2 regions of the Paenibacillus sp. FSL H3-0310 genome follow, and region 2 is predicted to be linked to the other one. Evidence: a T-box and tRNA genes for the amino acid it is inferred to sense, from the RefSeq annotation. Region 2 holds a T-box; the other holds one or more tRNA genes.

Region 1 (10,157 bases), on a different contig from region 2:
AGTGATGCACTGTACGACACCTTATTGAAACGTGTACTCCCAACCTTTTACGAGAATCGTGAACAGTGGGTACAAATGATGAAAAAGAGTATCGAAACCACCCGTACGGAGTTTGCCACCAAAAGAATGTTAGATGAATATTACAACAGAATGTACATTAAAGCCTAAGTACAAGAACCGAATATCTTCTATATCAAAAAATACAGCGCACCCCTTCAGTGATGGTAGGGATGCGCTGTTTCTTTTTTAATTCTGCTAAGTAATTAATCACTTTGTCTATCATATATATCTGAATGTGCCAACGCTGTAATGACGATTACCACATATTGTAATGAGTCAATTATTTAAAAAGTGTTGCAATTTCTCTAAAAAACATTAATATAGAACTTATACTAAATCTAAAATCAAATCTCATGAGGTGATTCTATTAATGAGCTCCAATAATAATAATCTTACAACCAGCTGGGGTGCTCCAGTAGGCGACAATCAGAATTCAATGACAGCCGGTGACCGCGGTCCCACTTTACTGCAAGATGTCCATTTGCTTGAGAAATTAGCCCACTTTAACAGAGAACGTGTTCCTGAACGTGTCGTTCATGCTAAAGGTGCAGGCGCTCACGGGTATTTTGAAGTTACAAAAGATCTAACCCAATACACAAAAGCTAACTTTTTGTCTGAAGTAGGCAAACGTACACCGTTGTTCATTCGTTTTTCTACTGTAGCTGGTGAATTAGGTTCTGCTGATACCGTACGCGACCCTCGTGGATTTGCCGTGAAGTTCTATACTGAAGAAGGAAACTATGATCTCGTAGGTAACAATACGCCTGTATTCTTCGTTCGTGATGCGATTAAATTCCCGGACTTTATTCATACACAGAAACGTGATCCACAGACACATCTGAAGAACCCGAATGCTGTATGGGACTTCTGGTCTTTATCGCCTGAATCTCTGCATCAGGTAACGATTTTGATGTCGGATCGCGGAATTCCAGCTACGCTGAGACATATGCATGGGTTCGGTAGCCATACCTTCAAGTGGGTAAATGCCGAGGGCAATGCAGTCTGGGTGAAATACCATTTCAAAACAGAACAAGGCATTAAGAATCTAGATGCAGACCTTGCTGCCAAAATCGCTGGGGAAAACCCGGATTATCATACAGAGGACTTGTTTAATGCTATTGATAAAGGAGATTTCCCTGCTTGGAAGCTCTACGTGCAAATTATGCCAATCGAGGATGCGAAGACTTACCGTTTTGATCCATTTGATGTAACAAAGGTCTGGTCGCAAAAAGATTATCCGTTAATCGAGGTTGGACGTATGGTATTGGATCGCAATCCGGAGAACTACTTTGCTGAAGTAGAACAAGTTACATTCTCCCCCGGCTCTTTCGTTCCTGGTATTGAAGCTTCGCCTGATAAATTGCTACAAGGCCGTCTGTTCGCTTATGGTGATGCACACCGTCACCGGGTTGGTCCCAACCATAACAGTTTACCTATCAACCGTCCAAAAGTAGAAGTGAAGAACTATCAACGTGATGGTGGCATGGCCTTGGGCAACAATGGCGGTTCCGGTGCCTATTACGAGCCTAACAGCTTAGGAGGACCTAAAGAATCACCGCAGCATAAAACATCGCCGTTCGAAGTCTCTGGTTATGCGGATAGTGTCTCCTACAATAGTGACGATCACTATACACAACCAGGTGACTTGTACCGTCTAATGTCTGAAGAAGAACGTACCCGTCTAGTTCAAAATATCGTTGGCGCTATGACTCCTGTTGAAAGTAACGATATCAAACGTCTCCAGATTGAGCATTTCTTTAAAGCTGATCCAGACTTGGGACAGCGTATCGCATCCGGTTTGGGTTTATCTGTACCAGACGGAATGTAAGATTGTAAATGCACTTATAAACTAAAGAGGACCTTTGCCCGTAGATGGGAAAGGTCCTCTTTTTGCTAATTAGCTGAAAACATAATAAATGATGACAATCACAACGCCCAGCGTGGAGACAATGGATAGACATGAAAAAAACGTGTTCCAGTTATTGCCTTTCATTTGTCTTATACACGACCAGTATAGTGGTTCTTTGGTGCTCTGCCCCATCACGTGATGATTTAACTACCGAACCGTAACAGATATTCACAATCTGTTCCTCCCGTAGTCCTGCCAGGAACTCATTAGCTTTATTCTCTGCATAAGAATTATCAGCATCTACAAACTCTTTAACTTGAATCATCCTGATCTCCTCCTTTAATAAATTAAGTAGTTATTTTATAGTTCTGGAATCTATATGTGAACTCAACGAAATGTACATGGCGTATCACTCCCCAGGTAACAATTAATGTAAAAATATCTTCAAAATACAGTATAGGCATTTCGCAGTTTTCTACGAAATGCCTATGCATCAGCCTATCATAGCACCCAAGTATGTAATAGTCAAAGGTTTTCATTACAATATTTAGAAGGTTTTAATTCCCCTTTTAAAATGGATTGGATTTACAAATAGAAGCTGGTATACTGATCAGAAGGTCTCCATTGGGGGACCTCTATTTGTATAGGAGGGATTTTAAGATGGCAACACACCATAACAGGTTTACAAGGAATGTGCTACTTAGAGGGGGTGAAATCTACTATGAACCATAGTCTTATCTATGAAGGCTCACGGACACAGCTGCTTCAGCAGCTTATCTATTTTGATGAGGAAAAAATCGCATTTCTAAATCAGTACTTTCCGGTACGGAGCAAGGATAGAAGCAACGCTGAAACGCTGTTATCCCGTTATTGCTCCGAGCTGGAACAATTACTAACTGAGTTCAATGGTGAAGATTTAAATTCACAGGTCTTTATCGGAAGTCAGCTGCAGCTTCGTTACTTGGACGATAATACTACAGATATCTATACCATCGTATTTCCTAACCAAGCAGAACCTAACAATAACAAGATTTCTATGTTGTCACCTATAGGCATGCAGCTGCTGCTGGCTGAGCTCGGCAGTACTTGTCAGCTAGCGATTCCTTCAGGTCAACTAGAGGTGAAGATCGAAAGCATTAAGTTCGTGAATAATGGTGAAGTAGGCGTTCTTATATAAGGACGATCCCTTATATACCCACTACAGCAGCGTCCCTTTCCAGATATTAAGGAGGAGGACGCTGTTCTATTATTTAAGCCTCAAACCTACTTCCAGCTTATTAACTGACTTCTGGATCCTTGCTGCTCTGGTTTCCGGTCTTTTCGCCCCTTCGATCCAGCTCACATATTCCTTCCGATAGGAATAAGCCAAGCTGTTATAATATACCTCTGCCTGCTCATTGCTGCTTAGTGCGTCCAGAAAATCTTCTGGAGCTTCTATCTCTCGCAATTGATGATCTTGTTCCATTGTCACCCGAACTATATCTCCAGGTTGAGCATGGGCTAAGTCTCGCAGTTCTTTTTTTACGACCATAAAATGTTTCCCATTACCATGCGGCATGAGTGTTCCTTTATAGGGAATGTCATTCAGGCTTCCTTTAACTTGTATCCTTGATTTAGTTTCATATATTTGTTCAGCGTCAAAAGGAACCGTAAGATATGTCCAACTCCCATTCGTATCTGGTCTGACTAACCTTGCTTCAAATTCAAACATTGGCCGCTCCTCAAATAAAATCTCTAGTTCCTATTGTATCCATACGTGCTTAACTATACAAAAAAACACCCGCCTAATACCGGCAGGTGTTTCTCTTTATAAGCGGGTGATGGGAATCGAACCCACGCTATCAGCTTGGAAGGCTGAAGTTCTACCATTGAACTACACCCGCAAAGGTATAAAATCGGGATGACACGATTTGAACATGCGACCCCCTGGTCCCAAACCAGGTGCTCTACCAAGCTGAGCTACATCCCGTTAACAATACTATAACTGCTTAGTAATAAAAATGGCGCGCCCTGAGAGATTCGAACTCCCGGCCTTTTGATTCGTAGTCAAACGCTCTATCCAGCTGAGCTAAGGGCGCAAAATCTATATGGAGCGGACGACGGGAATCGAACCCGCGACCCTCGCCTTGGCAAGGCGATGCTCTACCGCTGAGCCACGTCCGCAAAAACATGGTGCGCGTGAAGGGACTCGAACCCCCACGTCGTGAAACGCCAGATCCTAAGTCTGGTGCGTCTGCCAATTCCGCCACACGCGCACACTTTAAAGAAAATGGTGAGCCATGAAGGACTCGAACCTTCGACACCCTGATTAAAAGTCAGGTGCTCTACCAACTGAGCTAATGGCTCTCATAAATGGCTGGGGATATAGGATTTGAACCTATGCATGACGGAGTCAAAGTCCGTTGCCTTACCGCTTGGCTAATCCCCAATAATAATTAACTAAATGGCGGAACCGACGGGATTCGAACCCGCGATCTCCTGCGTGACAGGCAGGCATGTTAGGCCAACTACACCACGGTTCCATAGACATAATGCATAAGTGTAAATTGGTTGCGGGGGCAGGATTTGAACCTGCGGCCTTCGGGTTATGAGCCCGACGAGCTACCGGGCTGCTCCACCCCGCGTCATTAATTAGTATATACTATTCATTTTCACCATACCAGCTTATCCCTAAACATAATGTATAAGAGTAAATTGGTTGCGGGGGCAGGACTTGAACCTGCGACCTTCGGGTTATGAGCCCGACGAGCTACCGGGCTGCTCCACCCCGCGTCAGTGAAAAAAATATGGTGGAGGCTGAGGGGATCGAACCCCCGACCCTCTGCTTGTAAGGCAGATGCTCTCCCAGCTGAGCTAAGCCTCCATGATATGACCCGTATGGGATTCGAACCCATGTTACCTCCGTGAAAGGGAGGTGTCTTAACCCCTTGACCAACGGGCCATGCTAATAATTTTATGGCGGAGAGAGAGGGATTCGAACCCTCGAGACGCTTGTGGCGCCTACACGATTTCCAATCGTGCTCCTTCGGCCAAACTCGGACACCTCTCCATAAATGGCTCCCCGAACAGGACTCGAACCTGTGACAACTCGATTAACAGTCGAGTGCTCTACCAACTGAGCTATCAGGGAATATGGTGGGCCTTAGTGGACTCGAACCACCGACCTCACCCTTATCAGGGGTGCGCTCTAACCAGCTGAGCTAAAGGCCCTTCTAAGACATATTAATATTAAGGGCAAAAAAAATACCACGGGTAATGTGGTTGTCCGCTTGGCGGCGTCCTACTCTCCCAGGACCCTTCGGTCCAAGTACCATCGGCGCTGGAGGGCTTAACGGTCGTGTTCGGGATGGGTACGTGTGGAACCCCTCCGCTATCGCCACCAAACGGGCATTTACAGCGTAAATGCTCAGGCTTAATCGCCTGAAAACTGAATCCGAATTGAATTTGCGTCGCCCGTCATCTCTTCGGGGCCCCCGGAAAGTATTCGGAATTAGCTTCGCAGCCTTTTCTTCACTTTTTGGGGTATTTTTAGGATAAGCCCTCGACCGATTAGTATTGGTCAGCTCCATGCATTGCTGCACTTCCACCTCCAACCTATCTACCTCGTCGTCTTCAAGGGGTCTTACTAATTGGGAAATCTCATCTTGAGGGGGGCTTCACGCTTAGATGCTTTCAGCGCTTATCCCGTCCGTACGTAGCTACCCAGCCATGCTCCTGGCGGAACAACTGGTGCACCAGCGGTACGTCCATCCCGGTCCTCTCGTACTAAGGACAGCTCCTCTCAAATTTCCTGCGCCCACGACAGATAGGGACCGAACTGTCTCACGACGTTCTGAACCCAGCTCGCGTACCGCTTTAATGGGCGAACAGCCCAACCCTTGGGACCTACTTCAGCCCCAGGATGCGATGAGCCGACATCGAGGTGCCAAACCTCCCCGTCGATGTGGACTCTTGGGGGAGATAAGCCTGTTATCCCCAGGGTAGCTTTTATCCGTTGAGCGATGGCCCTTCCATGCGGTACCACCGGATCACTAAGTCCGACTTTCGTCCCTGCTCGACTTGTAGGTCTCGCAGTCAAGCTCCCTTATGCCTTTGCACTCTGCGAATGATTTCCAACCATTCTGAGGGAACCTTGGAACGCCTCCGTTACTCTTTAGGAGGCGACCGCCCCAGTCAAACTGCCCGCCTGACACGGTCCCCGTACCCGATAAGGGTACTAGGTTAGAACCTAGATACGATCAGGGTGGTATCCCAACGGCGCCTCCACCGAAGCTTGCGCTCCGATTTCTACGGCTCCCACCTATCCTGTACAGATCGTACCCAAATTCAATATCAAGCTGCAGTAAAGCTCCATGGGGTCTTTCCGTCTTGTCGCGGGTAACCTGCATCTTCACAGGTATTAAAATTTCACCGGATCTCTCGTTGAGACAGCGCCCAAGTCGTTACGCCATTCGTGCGGGTCAGAATTTACCTGACAAGGAATTTCGCTACCTTAGGACCGTTATAGTTACGGCCGCCGTTTACTGGGGCTTCGGTTCATAGCTTCGGGTTACCCCTAACCACTCCCCTTAACCTTCCAGCACCGGGCAGGCGTCAGCCCGTATACTTCGCCTTGCGGCTTCGCACAGACCTGTGTTTTTGCTAAACAGTCGCTTGGGCCTTTTCACTGCGGCCCCCTCGTGCTATTCACACTACCGGGGCACCCCTTCTCCCGAAGTTACGGGGTCATTTTGCCGAGTTCCTTAACGAGAGTTCTTCCGCGCGCCTTAGAATTCTCTTCTCGCCTACCTGTGTCGGTTTGCGGTACGGGCACCTTCTCCTGGCTAGAGGCTTTTCTTGGCAGTGTGAGATCATGACCTTCGCTACTACAATTTTCGCTCCCCATCACAGCCCAGCCTTAATGATGTGCGGATTTGCCTACACATCAGCCTCACTGCTTAGACGGACATCCATCAGTCCGCGTCACTACCCTCCTGCGTCACCCCATCGCTCATAGCGGATTACGGTGGTACAGTAATTTCAAACTGTTGTCCTTCGACTACGCCTTTCGGCCTCGCCTTAGGTCCCGACTTACCCTGAGCGGACGAGCCTTCCTCAGGAAACCTTGGGCTTTCGGCGGATCAGATTCTCACTGATCTTTTCGTTACTCATACCGGCATTCTCACTTGTGTAGTGTCCAGCGCTCTTTTCAGTACACCTTCAACCCCTACACAACGCTCCCCTACCCCAGATACATAGTATCTAGCCATAGCTTCGGTGGTGTGTTTAGCCCCGTTACATTTTCGGCGCAGAGTCACTCGACCAGTGAGCTATTACGCACTCTTTCAATGGTGGCTGCTTCTAAGCCAACATCCTGGTTGTCTGTGCAACTCCACATCCTTTCCCACTTAACACACACTTGGGGACCTTAGCTGATGGTCTGGGCTGTTTCCCTTTTGACAATGGATCTTAGCACTCACTGTCTGACTCCCGGCAATAAGTATATGGCATTCGGAGTTTGACTGAGCTTGGTAATCCTTGCGGACCCCGCACCCAATCAGTGCTCTACCTCCACTACTCTTATACCGAGGCTAGCCCTAAAGCTATTTCGGGGAGAACCAGCTATCTCCGAGTTCGATTGGAATTTCTCCGCTACCCCCACCTCATCCCCGCACTTTTCAACGTACGTGGGTTCGGGCCTCCAGTGCGTGTTACCGCACCTTCACCCTGGACAGGGGTAGATCACACGGTTTCGGGTCTACGTCCACATACTAATTCGCCCTATTCAGACTCGCTTTCGCTGCGGCTCCACCTTCTCGGCTTAACCTTGCATGTTAAACGTAACTCGCCGGTTCATTCTACAAAAGGCACGCCATCACCCATTAATAGGGCTCTGACTTTTTGTAAGCACACGGTTTCAGGTTCTATTTCACTCCCCTTCCGGGGTGCTTTTCACCTTTCCCTCACGGTACTGTTTCACTATCGGTCGCCAGGTAGTATTTAGCCTTAGCAGATGGTCCTGCTGGATTCATACGGGGTTTCACGTGCCCCGCACTACTCGGGATCCGTCTCGGAGAGAATACAGTTTAGGTTACAGGGCTTTTACCTCTATCGCGGGCCTTTCCAGACCTCTTCACCTACCATATTCCTTTGTAACTCCATGTGAGACGTCCCACAACCCCTAAGAGCAAGCTCTTAGGTTTAGGCTGTTCCGCGTTCGCTCGCCGCTACTGACGGAATCACTATTGTTTTCTCTTCCTCAGGGTACTTAGATGTTTCAGTTCCCCTGGTCTGCCTCTACATTTCCTATGTATTCAGAAATGAGTAACTGCGAATTACCACAGCTGGGTTTCCCCATTCGGACACCCCCGGATCAAAGCTTGCTTACAGCTCCCCGAGGCAGTTTCGTTGTTCGCCACGTCCTTCGTCGGCTCCTGGCGCCTAGGCATCCTCCGTGTGCTCTTATTAGCTTAACCTTGATTCTTCCAAAGAAAAATCTCACTAATAACATTTACTTGTTTGCACAAGTTGCTAAAAGATGTTCTAAAACGCAAATTCGTTTCAGTATCCAGTTTTCAAGGATCAAGTCTTACTTGAGAGCTTAAACTCTCAAAACTGAGCAACGAGTGAGTAACAGGCCTAAACCTGAGTTTTGGAAGCTTAGCTTCCGATTTGAATGTCCTCATTGCAGAGAACGATTCTCCATAGAAAGGAGGTGATCCAGCCGCACCTTCCGATACGGCTACCTTGTTACGACTTCACCCCAATCATCTACCCCACCTTCGGCGGCTGGCTCCCTTGCGGGTTACCCCACCGACTTCGGGTGTTGTAAACTCTCGTGGTGTGACGGGCGGTGTGTACAAGACCCGGGAACGTATTCACCGCGGCATGCTGATCCGCGATTACTAGCAATTCCGACTTCATGCAGGCGAGTTGCAGCCTGCAATCCGAACTGAGACCGGCTTTGATGGGATTGGCTCCACCTCGCGGCTTCGCTTCCCGTTGTACCGGCCATTGTAGTACGTGTGTAGCCCAGGTCATAAGGGGCATGATGATTTGACGTCATCCCCACCTTCCTCCGGTTTGTCACCGGCAGTCACTCTAGAGTGCCCAGCATTACCTGCTGGCAACTAAAGTTAAGGGTTGCGCTCGTTGCGGGACTTAACCCAACATCTCACGACACGAGCTGACGACAACCATGCACCACCTGTCTCCTCTGTCCCGAAGGCCGCCACTATCTCTAGTGGATTCAGAGGGATGTCAAGACCTGGTAAGGTTCTTCGCGTTGCTTCGAATTAAACCACATACTCCACTGCTTGTGCGGGTCCCCGTCAATTCCTTTGAGTTTCAGTCTTGCGACCGTACTCCCCAGGCGGAGTGCTTACTGTGTTAACTTCGGCACCAAGGGTATCGAAACCCCTAACACCTAGCACTCATCGTTTACGGCGTGGACTACCAGGGTATCTAATCCTGTTTGCTCCCCACGCTTTCGCGCCTCAGCGTCAGTTACAGCCCAGAAAGTCGCCTTCGCCACTGGTGTTCCTCCACATATCTACGCATTTCACCGCTACACGTGGAATTCCACTTTCCTCTTCTGTACTCAAGCCACCCAGTTTCCAGTGCGACCTCAGGTTGAGCCCAAGGTTTAAACACCAGACTTAAATAGCCGCCTGCGCGCGCTTTACGCCCAATAATTCCGGACAACGCTTGCCCCCTACGTATTACCGCGGCTGCTGGCACGTAGTTAGCCGGGGCTTTCTTCTCAGGTACCGTCACTCCGGTAGCAGTTACTCTACCGGACGTTCTTCCCTGGCAACAGAGCTTTACGATCCGAAAACCTTCATCACTCACGCGGCGTTGCTCCGTCAGGCTTTCGCCCATTGCGGAAGATTCCCTACTGCTGCCTCCCGTAGGAGTCTGGGCCGTGTCTCAGTCCCAGTGTGGCCGTTCACCCTCTCAGGTCGGCTACGCATCGTCGCCTTGGTGGGCCGTTACCCCACCAACTAGCTAATGCGCCGCAGGCCCATCCCTCAGTGACAGATTGCTCCGTCTTTCATTCTTCTCTCAGGAGAAAAAAGAAATTATCCGGTATTAGCTACCGTTTCCGGTAGTTATCCCAGTCTGAAGGGCAGGTTGCCTACGTGTTACTCACCCGTCCGCCGCTAAGTTATTTTGAAAGCAAGCTTTCAAAATAACTCCGCTCGACTTGCATGTATTAGGCACGCCGCCAGCGTTCGTCCTGAGCCAGGATCAAACTCTCCAATTAGTA
Region 2 (10,157 bases):
GGACAGTGGCGCTTACCTATCAGACACTTAATCAGTTCTCAGAGGTACTTCGTTCAGTTGATCAAGCTGAGGCAGAGGAACTGAAGGCGATGGTGGAAGGAATCCGTAAGGATTTCCATACTCATATGCTTCAATCCGAAGTGATTCCTGGCTTCCTGTATATGGAGGACCCTGAGCAAATTAAACTTATGGTGCACCCAAGTGACACAGAAACAGGTATTCAGTACCGTCTGCTGCCTATGACGCGCAGTATGATCAGTGAGCTGCTTACTCCGGAACAGGCCGAAGCACACTATGATGTCATTCAGGATAAACTATTCTGCCCTGACGGTGTGCGTCTGATGAATCGTCCAGCTCAATATGTTGGCGGGGTCAGCACTCATTTCAAACGTGCGGAGCAAGCGGCTAACTTTGGCCGGGAAATTGGACTTCAGTATGTGCATGCACATATCCGTTATGTAGAGGCTATGGCCAAGCTCGGTAAAACCGATCAGGTCTGGAAGGGTCTGGCAGCGATTAATCCGATCGGAATCCGCGATGTGGTGCCAAACGCTGAACTACGTCAAGCTAACTCCTATTTCAGTAGCTCGGATGGTAAATTTAACACCCGTTATGAGGCACAGGAGAATTTCGATAAACTGCGCAATGGTGACGTAGCTGTTAAAGGTGGCTGGAGAATCTATTCCAGCGGTCCTGGGATCTATATGAACCAGTTAATCTCGAATGCACTGGGGATCCGTACGGAAGGTGGAGACTTAATTGTTGACCCTATTCTGCCGGAATCGCTGGATGGAATGCACTTTAGCTTTGAATATGCAGGCACTAAGGTAGACTTTATCTATCACCTTACAGGTCGTGAGATTAGTCAAATTACTATCAACGGTACGGAAGTGCAAACAGAAGGTACACCTAACCGCTATCGTAGTGGTGGTGTTCGCATCAAACGTGCGGACTTTGATCGTCTCAGCACGGAAGCTGGAAATGTGATAGAGATTTATAAGTAACATTATATATAGAAGGGCAATCTCCGCGTTAAGCGCGGAAATTGCCCTTTTTTTGTGTTTTTTACATTCGGCTCGGTGTCGGTAACCCAAGCACTTCGAGCACATCTCCCAAGATGTCCTTGAATCTTGAAGTGAGCCAGAGGCGGAATTCGATCGTAGCTGGATCTCCTTTTAGAATCGGACATCCAGAATAGAAGTTGTTGAACAGTGTAGCTAAGGTATGTGCGTAAGTGCAGAGCGTATTTGGCGTTAACTCTATACTTGCTGAATGTAATATCTCCGGCCAGAGGCTTAGCTGTCTTAGCAGGGCAAGCTCTGCTTTTTCCAATTCGGAAGGGAACTGAAGCTGTGCGGCAGCTGTAAGGATTGGGATCGTAGCTTTACTCAAAACGCTTGTCGCACGCGCAAAAGTATACATCAGATAAACTCCGGTATTGCCGGATATTTCGGTAGCCTGTTTGAAATCAAACACGATTTCCGTTCCTAAATTAAACCGTAGCAGATAGTAGCGAATCGCAGCAGTGGCAATCAATCGGCTGGAGAGGCCGTCTTTATCGGAACGTGAGTGCTCAATGTTCTGTTCCATAAGCTCCACCAGATCGCTTACCTTAATCCCGATTCCCTGACGTCCGGACATAGCATAAGAAGATTTGCCTTCTGAAATATCTATACCCAGCTCGGCCGCCGAAGCGGGACTAAGAGATACAACACCATAGCTCACATGATGGAGTTTGTCTGCTTGCTCGTTATAACCTAGTGCCCCTAAGGCTTGCTTAACCATCTGTTGTGGATATTCCTGTCTGTAATCGATCACATTGATGACTCTGTCCGCCTGCCCATAAGATTCTTGGGTTCCAGTTAATCCAGTTGTCCATAAACCGGACGAGAATTCGCTAAAGGAGAAATCTTTGGTCAAAAGACCAAATTTCCAGAGATGATAGGCAATATCTTTGGCTGTATACGTTAAAATCCCATTCGAACGCACCAGCACCTTATCGAGCTGATGCTCCTCTGAATCCGCTCCAATGTTAGCCTCTGTTCCTTGCTTCAGCACCCAGCAGCCTGCGAGTTTACCTTCAGTCTCTTGTACAAAAACGGCTGTCTGCTTCAGTAGCTCAGCTGCGGCTGCCCAAAATCCCTCTTTTAAAATACTGCTTGAAGCTAGAATAAAAAGTGGACAGTAGTTAACAGACTGGCGATAATGAGTCCACGGAGGTGTGTTCACATGGGAGAACATCGACAACGGTATAACGAAGAATTTAAAAAACAGACAGTGCAGTTCATTCAAGAGCAAACAAAGACAGTGGGCGACTTGGCGGAAGAGCTCAACATCCCAAAAAGTACCCTGCATCAATGGATGAGCCAGTATCGAGAATTAAAGAATGAACCGGCAGCTAGCGTGGATCGAGTACGAGAACTCGAGGCACAGTTGAAAGAAATGAGCCGTCAACTTCAAGAAAAAGATAACAAGATTGCCGATGTGGAAGAGGAATTAGCGATCGTAAAAAAAGCAGTGCACATCTTCAGCAAACCAAGGAACTGAGATTCCAGTTTATTGAAAAACATCGCTCCGAGTTTCTCTTGGAGAAGATGTGCATGACCCTACATGTGTCACGGAGCGGGTACTACAAGTGGCGGACAGAAAAAAACAGTACGCATATGCTTCGTAAGGCTGCGATAATGAAGCGAATTCAGTATCATTTTACAGACCATCAAAAGCGGTATGGGAGTCCGAAGATCACCCGCCTGTTACATCAAGAAGGTTATACCGTTACCGAACGCACGGTGAGTGTGTACATGCGACATATGAAGCTTCGCTCCATTGTCTCCAAAACGTATCGGGTACAGACCACTGACTCCAATCATGACCATCCGATTGCCCCGAATACGCTGAACCAGCAATTTAAAATACTCAAACCCAATTCAGTATGGGTTACCGACATTACGTACATTCCTTGCCGGGGAGGGCGCTTGTACCTGGCTAGTGTGATGGACCTTTGCACGCGCGAAATCGTGGGGTGGCGTTTGGAGAACCATATGGAAACTAGCTTGATTTCGGGCGCTTTACAAGATGCCTACGAAGCTAAACAACCGGAAAAGGGTCTATTACATCACTCCGATAGAGGTTCTCAATATACTTCTCATGAATACACGAAGCAGTTGAAAGCGTATGGCATGGAGTCCAGCATGAGCCGCAGAGGTAACTGTTATGATAACGCCTGTATCGAGTCGTGGCACAGCATTTTGAAAAAGGAGCTCATTTATTGTAATCCACGATTCAAAACTAAGGAGCAAGCCTACCAGACACTTTTTCAATATATTGAGTTTTACTATAACCGCAAGCGAATGCATGGCGCGCTGGGGTATCTTTCTCCAGTTCGTTTTGCTGAGCAATTGACTAGAATGTCTGTTGCGTGACTGTCCACTTTCTTGACAGAGGTCCAGCTCTCCCATACCAGCAAATCATAATAAATTCCAAAATGTTTCATTTCCTCTACATGCTCTCTAACGATGCGTTCAGCTACAAGGTTGCCCAGCCAGGCTTCGTTACCGCCCCCTTGTTCAAGGGAGTGCAGTATATCTGTGCGCTTATGTGTCATCTCAGGGTTCAGCGCATATTCTTTGTTCACTTTGGCATAAAGATCCCAGCAAAAATCACCGAAACGTTGGTGTTCCCCTTCTAAAGATATATTTAATAATCCAACAACTGTATCCGCCAGCTGATTGCCGAGATCATCAATGTAGTTATGGACCTCTACGTTATACCCAGTTCTTTTCATAATTCTGACTAGAGTATCGCCGATACAGGCGTTTCTTAGATGACCTACGTGAGCGGCTTTGTTGGGGTTGATAGAAGTGTGCTCGATGATGACTTTTTCCCCAGTGCTGGCAGGCAGTTCAAAGGAATGTTCAGCCCAGCTTTGCCAATTCATATACAAATTGATAAATCCGGGAGCAGCGACTTCAACTTTTTGTAAAAGACCGGCGAGGCGCCCTTGGAATTGAAGTTCTGCTTTCACTAATTCTGCTATGACCATTGGGGATTTTCGTAAAGTTTTGGCTAGCTGCATAGCGATATTGCATGAATAATCACCATGTTCTAGATTTGCTGGCTGTTCGATCAGAATGGCAATGTCCTCTGGATAGTCAGCTCCTAAGGTATTGAATACACGTTGTACACTGTGCTCGATTCCGTCTTTGATGATTTGATTTAACATGGTATACCCTCCTTTGAAAATACAAAAAAGCCCTCGTCTCAAAAGAGACGAGGGCTTTAGCGCTCGCGGTACCACTCTCGTTGCTGAACAAGTTGTTCAGCCACCTTACGGGATAACGGCCTTCAGCCGGGACTTCCTACTAAGGTTCAGAAGTCCATCTCACGGGTGCGCTTCATTAAAGGGATCTGTACCGGCTTACACTCTCCCGGCTCGCTGAGGACTAGATCTCGTTAATTACTCTCCCGCTCATCGATGCTTAATTAATTTTTACCAGTATACCTAATATTTCATAAAAAGCAATAGTGGTTAGCTTCTTAACAATCTTGGTTGCTCTTTGTTGTTAGATTATCAGTTTAGTAGATTATAAATTTGGAAAAAGAAGGATGTCTTGTTATAGGACTAGCTGTTCCTTTGCACAACAGTCCACACGCTAACTCAAGCCAAGGAATATTACTATATGGAGCCACTAATCTTTCAATTTGTAGTGGAAGGGAGGAGTGAATAAAACATGGCTATTTTTTCTACTGGACCTATAGATAACAGCCCGATCCTAGGGGTCAGACCGTCGCAACTGGTAACCGTAAAAGTAGTTAATCGGGATTCTCTTAATCCTTATAATCTAGTTATTCAAGGTTTCCTTCTTAACGGATCAAGAACGATGTATGTGAATGAAACAGTAAATCTAGCACCTAATCAAGTTTTAACTAAGAACTATTTTGCCGACTTGGACGCATTTGAATTTGTGTTTACAACAGTAGAAGCAGTTGAAGCAGAGGTTGGGATTTCAGTCTGGGGAAAACAGAACTCGGGGGCATTGGTAGATCCTCATCGCATAGTTGCGTGGGAGAAGCAGGCAGTATTAATTTAATAATTATTTTTGTGACACAGTTAACGTTAAAGGAGTGATGAGAAATTGAGTTATTTATCTACCGGACCGATAGACAATAGTATGGTAGGGGGTGTAAGACCTACTCAGCATGTTACTGTCAAAATTGATAACCGAAGTGACATTGATTCATCAATGGCTCTTGTTCAAGGATACTATATGGATGGGACAAGAACTTTATATGTAAGCGAGCTGATAAATGTAGCACCTAATGAAGTTATAACACGTGATTATTATGGCGATTTTGATGCGTTCGAATTTATTTTTACAACTACAAGTCTGGTAGATGATCCGATTCAAATCTCAGTATGGGGAAAAAATAGCGTTGGCCAGATTGTGACTGCCCATCGACTTGTACATGCAGAATTGCTTGGTGTAACGCAAGGAATAACTGGCGCGACCGGCGCGACCGGGGCGACTGGTGCAACGGGAGCGGATGGAGCAACAGGAGCAACGGGAGCGACCGGCGCAGGAGAGACTGGAGCTACTGGTGCAGATGGAGTGACTGGGGCGACTGGTGCAACGGGAGCGGATGGAGCAACTGGAGCGACTGGAGCGACTGGAGCAGGAGAGACTGGGGCAACAGGTGCCGATGGAGCTACAGGTGCAACTGGTGCAACCGGAGCGGATGGAGTAACTGGAGCGACCGGAGCAGGAGAGACTGGAGCTACAGGAGCAGACGGAGTAACTGGGGCGACTGGTGCAACGGGAGCAGACGGAGCAACTGGAGCGACCGGAGCAGGAGAGACAGGTGCAACAGGTGCAGATGGAGTGACTGGTGCAACGGGAGCGGATGGAGCAACGGGTGCAACGGGAGCAGACGGAGCAACCGGGGCGACCGGAGCAGGAGAGACTGGAGCTACAGGAGCAAACGGAGTAACTGGGGCGACTGGTGCAACGGGAGCAGACGGAGCAACTGGAGCGACCGGAGCAGGAGAGACAGGGGCAACAGGTGCAACAGGTGCAGATGGAGTGACTGGTGCAACCGGAGCGGATGGAGCAACGGGTGCAACGGGAGCAGACGGAGCAACGGGGGCGACCGGAGCAGGAGAGACTGGGGCAACAGGAGCAGATGGAGCTACAGGTGCAACAGGAGCAACGGGAGCAGACGGAGCAACGGGAGCGACTGGAGCAGGAGAGACTGGGGCGACTGGAGTCGATGGAGCAACTGGGGCGACTGGTGCAACGGGAGCTGACGGAGCAACGGGAGCGACCGGAGCAGGAGAGACTGGAGCTACAGGAGCAAACGGAGTAACTGGTGCAACGGGGGCGACTGGTGCAACCGGAGCGGATGGAGCAACGGGTGCAACGGGAGCAGACGGAGCAACCGGGGCGACCGGAGCAGGAGAGACTGGGGCAACAGGAGCAGATGGAGCTACAGGTGCAACAGGAGCAACGGGAGCAGACGGAGCAACGGGAGCGACAGGAGCAACGGGTGCTACCGGAGCGACCGGAGCAGGAGAAACTGGGGCGACTGGAGTCGATGGAGCAACTGGGGCGACTGGTGCAACGGGAGCTGACGGAGCAACGGGAGCGACCGGAGCAGGAGAGACTGGAGCTACAGGAGCAAACGGAGTAACTGGTGCAACGGGGGCGACTGGTGCAACCGGAGCGGATGGAGCAACAGGAGCAACGGGAGCGACCGGAGCAACGGGAGTAGCTGGGGCAACCGGAGCAACGGGTGAAGCTGGAGCGACTGGAGCAACGGGAGTAGCTGGGGCAACCGGAGCAACAGGAGTAGCTGGTGTAACCGGAGCAACGGGTGAAACAGGAGTAACCGGAGCGACTGGAGTAGCAGGAGCAACTGGAGCAACAGGAGTAGCTGGTGTAACCGGAGCAACGGGAGTAGCTGGTGTAACCGGAGCAACGGGTGAAACAGGAGTGACCGGAGCGACTGGAGTAGCAGGAGCAACGGGAGCAACAGGAGTAGCTGGTGTAACCGGAGCAACGGGTGAAGCTGGAGTGACCGGAGCGACTGGAGTAGCAGGAGCAACGGGGGCAACAGGAGTAGCTGGAGTAACGGGAACAACGGGAGTAACAGGAGCGACTGGAATAGCTGGTGTAACCGGAGCAACAGGAGTAGCTGGTGTAACTGGAGCAACAGGAGTTGGAGTGGCCGGAGCTACCGGAGCTACCGGAGCAACTGGGCTCACTGGTGCAACAGGTGCAACCGGAGTAACTGGAGCTACAGGTCCGAACATTCAACAAGAAGGGTTTTCTGCTTTCAAGCCCTCATTGGCAATTTCCACATCTACACAATTAACTGGCTGGACTGTGACAACACCTTTTTATGATAGCCCGTCTTTCGACGAAGTTGGCGGAAATTATACCATTCCGACAACTGGTAGATATTCGATTGAAGCGACTATCAATTATTCTACAACTGCCTCACTTTCTATCAGTCTTGGTGCTGGAGTTAATCCGGCTTTCGTAGTTCAGAGAACTTCTCCTACTGCAACAAATCTGGTAAGTGGGTTGTTCCCAGTACTTGATGTGAATGTTGCACTTATATTAGATTTGAGAGCAATTTTGGGAAGTGGTACTGTGACGCTGGCTGGAGAATTTGCATTAACCGCAGGTGATGTGATTGGCTTGTTCTATGTGGCAAATGGTTTGACGGTTCCTTTGAATTTGGGTGGAGCGAACTCAGCAGGTATCGTCTGGTCTGTTCATGAATTAACTTAAGCTTATTTATCTTCAAGTTCAGTGTTTATAACAGGGGTAATTCGGTAGCCGTTAGTGTGGCTCTCGGGTTACCCCCTGTTTTGTTGGCATATGTTATAAGTCGACTGGAATGTTGCTTATTAGATTCTTATTCTATTAAACCAGTACGGATTTTCAGCTTATTTTAATAAATCAAATATGTGTAATAGTAGTTTTTAAATGGATGTCCACACCTTAATTCAAAACAAGAATAATACTATAAAGAGCCAAAAAATATGAACTAATTTTCTAGGCTCATAGATTATCAACTTAGAGTAGGTGGGAGGAATGATTATAGATAAAAACACATTTTATACAAAGCTATTGAGGAGAATCTTGTTCGATTGATTTGATTTTTGAAATTCAAATAATACGAGTATTTTAAAATCTATACAAAATGAGGTGTTGAAAATTGAGTCAACTATCTACTGGTCCCATAGAAAATAATCTGGTAGGGGGTGTAAGACCTACTCAGCTTGTTACTCTTAAAATTGTCAATCAGAGCGATGACACTCCGTCAACAGTTCAAGTCGAAGGTTATTATATGAATGGGACAAGAACTTTATATGTAAGTGAGCTGGTTAATGTAGCTCCTAATCAAGTAATTACTAATGATTATTATGCAAACTTTGATTCATTTGAATTTTTATTCACAACACCAATTATGATTGATGATCCCATTCAAATTTCAGTTTGGGGGAAAAGCAGCACAGGTCAATTAGTGACTGCTCACCGCCTTGTCTACTCTGAATTATATGGAGAAAATATAGGAATTACAGGTGCTACTGGAGCTACTGGAGCTACAGGAAGCGTTGGTGCAACGGGAGCGACAGGTGCTGGCGTAACCGGAGCCACAGGTGCTGGAGTAACGGGAGCGACAGGAAGTGCAGGGGCAACGGGAGCGACAGGAACTGCTGGAGCAACGGGAGCAACAGGAAGCACTGGAGCAACGGGAGCAACAGGAAGCACTGGAGCAACGGGAGCGACAGGTGCTGGCGTAACCGGAGCAACAGGAACTGCTGGAGCAACGGGAGCAACAGGAACTGCTGGAGCAACGGGAGCGACAGGAACTGCTGGTGTAACGGGAGCGACAGGAAGTGCTGGTGTAACGGGAGCAACGGGAACTGCTGGAGCAACGGGAGCGACAGGTGCTGGCGTAACCGGAGCAACAGGAACTGCTGGAGCAACGGGAGCGACAGGAACTGCTGGAGTAACGGGAGCGACAGGAACTGCTGGCGTAACGGGAGCAACGGGAACTGCTGGAGCAACGGGAGCGACAGGAACTGCTGGAGCCACGGGAGCGACAGGAACTGCTGGCGTAACGGGAGCGACAGGAACTGCTGGCGTAACGGGAGCGACAGGAAGTGCTGGAGCCACGGGAGCGACAGGAACTGCTGGCGTAACGGGAGCGACAGGAACTGCTGGTGTAACTGGAGCGACAGGAACTGCAGGAGCCACGGGAGCAACAGGAACTGCAGGAGCAACGGGAGCGACAGGAACTGCTGGTGTAACTGGAGCGACAGGTGCTGGCGTAACTGGAGCAACAGGAACTGCTGGTGTAACTGGAGCAACAGGTGCTACTGGTTCAGGTGCAATTATTCCATATTCTTCTGGTCTTCCAGTAGCAATGACCACTGTATTAGGGGGCTTTTGAATACTTCAAGTGCAGTTGGTTTTGGTAGCAGTGCAACCAATATCAGTATTACAGGCGGTACTATAGATCTCACCGGAGCGGCTGGAACCTTGCTGAACTTTGCGTTCTCGGTTCCAGAACTGGAACGCTTACGTCTATGGCAGCCTATTTTAGTGCGACAGCTTCCGTTAGTTTAGTGGGGTCTACGGTAACAATCACGGCTCAATTATACAGATCTACTACACCTAACAATACCTTCACAGCAGTACCTGGGGCTTTAGTTACGTTAAGTCCTCCGCTTACAGGATTAATTGCTCTTGGAACTATTAGCAGTGGTAATACCACAGGTTTGAGCATCCCTGTAACTGTGGGAGAACGCTTGTTGTTGGTCTTCACTTCGACGGTCACGGCTGGCATTGACGTTGCAACAACTGTTGCTGGCTATGCTAGTGCAGGAGTTACAATCGCATAATCTGAAGAAAAAGGGATATCCCGATAGCCCTATGGGCTGCAGGATATCCTGATTTTTTCTCCAATATTGTTATTTAGATCATCAGAATCTCCCGGATATCTTGCTCTGTAAGGGTAGACAGGCTTTCTTGACCTGGCTGGATGACCTCATCAATCAAGTTCTTTTTCTTCTGCTGCAGCTCATACATCTTGTCCTCTACGGTGCCTTGGGTGACGAGACGAATTACTTGCACTACATTTTT

Evidence for each region. The T-box of region 2 lies ahead of argS (arginine--tRNA ligase domain-containing protein). A T-box ahead of a tRNA ligase gene usually reads a tRNA of that ligase, here a tRNA-Arg.
Region 1: it has a tRNA-Arg gene. The T-box ahead of argS (arginine--tRNA ligase domain-containing protein) is inferred to sense a tRNA for this amino acid. The anticodon was not compared.

Annotation. Positions count from the first base shown of each region.
Region 1 covers NZ_JBBODC010000002.1:113,327-123,483, forward strand. Annotated here, with positions in the region: gene glgP (alpha-glucan family phosphorylase) at 1-168, shown strand, start outside; gene katA (catalase KatA) at 431-1,888, shown strand; gene MHH63_RS20020 (sporulation protein Cse60) at 2,040-2,234, opposite strand; gene MHH63_RS20025 (GreA/GreB family elongation factor) at 2,631-3,086, shown strand; gene MHH63_RS20030 (YdeI/OmpD-associated family protein) at 3,156-3,620, opposite strand; tRNA gene MHH63_RS20035 (tRNA-Gly) at 3,722-3,792, opposite strand; tRNA gene MHH63_RS20040 (tRNA-Pro) at 3,805-3,878, opposite strand; tRNA gene MHH63_RS20045 (tRNA-Arg) at 3,911-3,987, opposite strand; tRNA gene MHH63_RS20050 (tRNA-Gly) at 3,998-4,072, opposite strand; tRNA gene MHH63_RS20055 (tRNA-Leu) at 4,080-4,164, opposite strand; tRNA gene MHH63_RS20060 (tRNA-Lys) at 4,180-4,255, opposite strand; tRNA gene MHH63_RS20065 (tRNA-Gln) at 4,263-4,337, opposite strand; tRNA gene MHH63_RS20070 (tRNA-Asp) at 4,354-4,431, opposite strand; tRNA gene MHH63_RS20075 (tRNA-Met) at 4,457-4,533, opposite strand; tRNA gene MHH63_RS20080 (tRNA-Met) at 4,605-4,681, opposite strand; tRNA gene MHH63_RS20085 (tRNA-Val) at 4,697-4,772, opposite strand; tRNA gene MHH63_RS20090 (tRNA-Glu) at 4,779-4,850, opposite strand; tRNA gene MHH63_RS20095 (tRNA-Ser) at 4,866-4,958, opposite strand; tRNA gene MHH63_RS20100 (tRNA-Asn) at 4,964-5,039, opposite strand; tRNA gene MHH63_RS20105 (tRNA-Ile) at 5,043-5,119, opposite strand; rRNA gene rrf (5S ribosomal RNA) at 5,177-5,293, opposite strand; rRNA gene MHH63_RS20115 (23S ribosomal RNA) at 5,439-8,364, opposite strand; rRNA gene MHH63_RS20120 (16S ribosomal RNA) at 8,597-10,154, opposite strand.
Region 2 covers NZ_JBBODC010000001.1:691,734-701,890, forward strand. Annotated here, with positions in the region: gene MHH63_RS03165 (GH36-type glycosyl hydrolase domain-containing protein) at 1-1,004, shown strand, start outside; gene MHH63_RS03170 (DALR anticodon-binding domain-containing protein) at 1,066-2,241, opposite strand; gene MHH63_RS03175 (transposase) at 2,230-2,547, shown strand; gene MHH63_RS03180 (IS3 family transposase) at 2,559-3,422, shown strand; gene argS (arginine--tRNA ligase domain-containing protein) at 3,335-4,222, opposite strand; T-box leader at 4,263-4,481, opposite strand; gene MHH63_RS03190 (hypothetical protein) at 4,731-5,090, shown strand; gene MHH63_RS03195 (beta strand repeat-containing protein) at 5,136-7,793, shown strand; partial or broken gene MHH63_RS03200 (exosporium glycoprotein BclB-related protein) at 8,224-9,916, shown strand; partial or broken gene MHH63_RS03205 (DEAD/DEAH box helicase) at 9,990-10,157, opposite strand, start outside.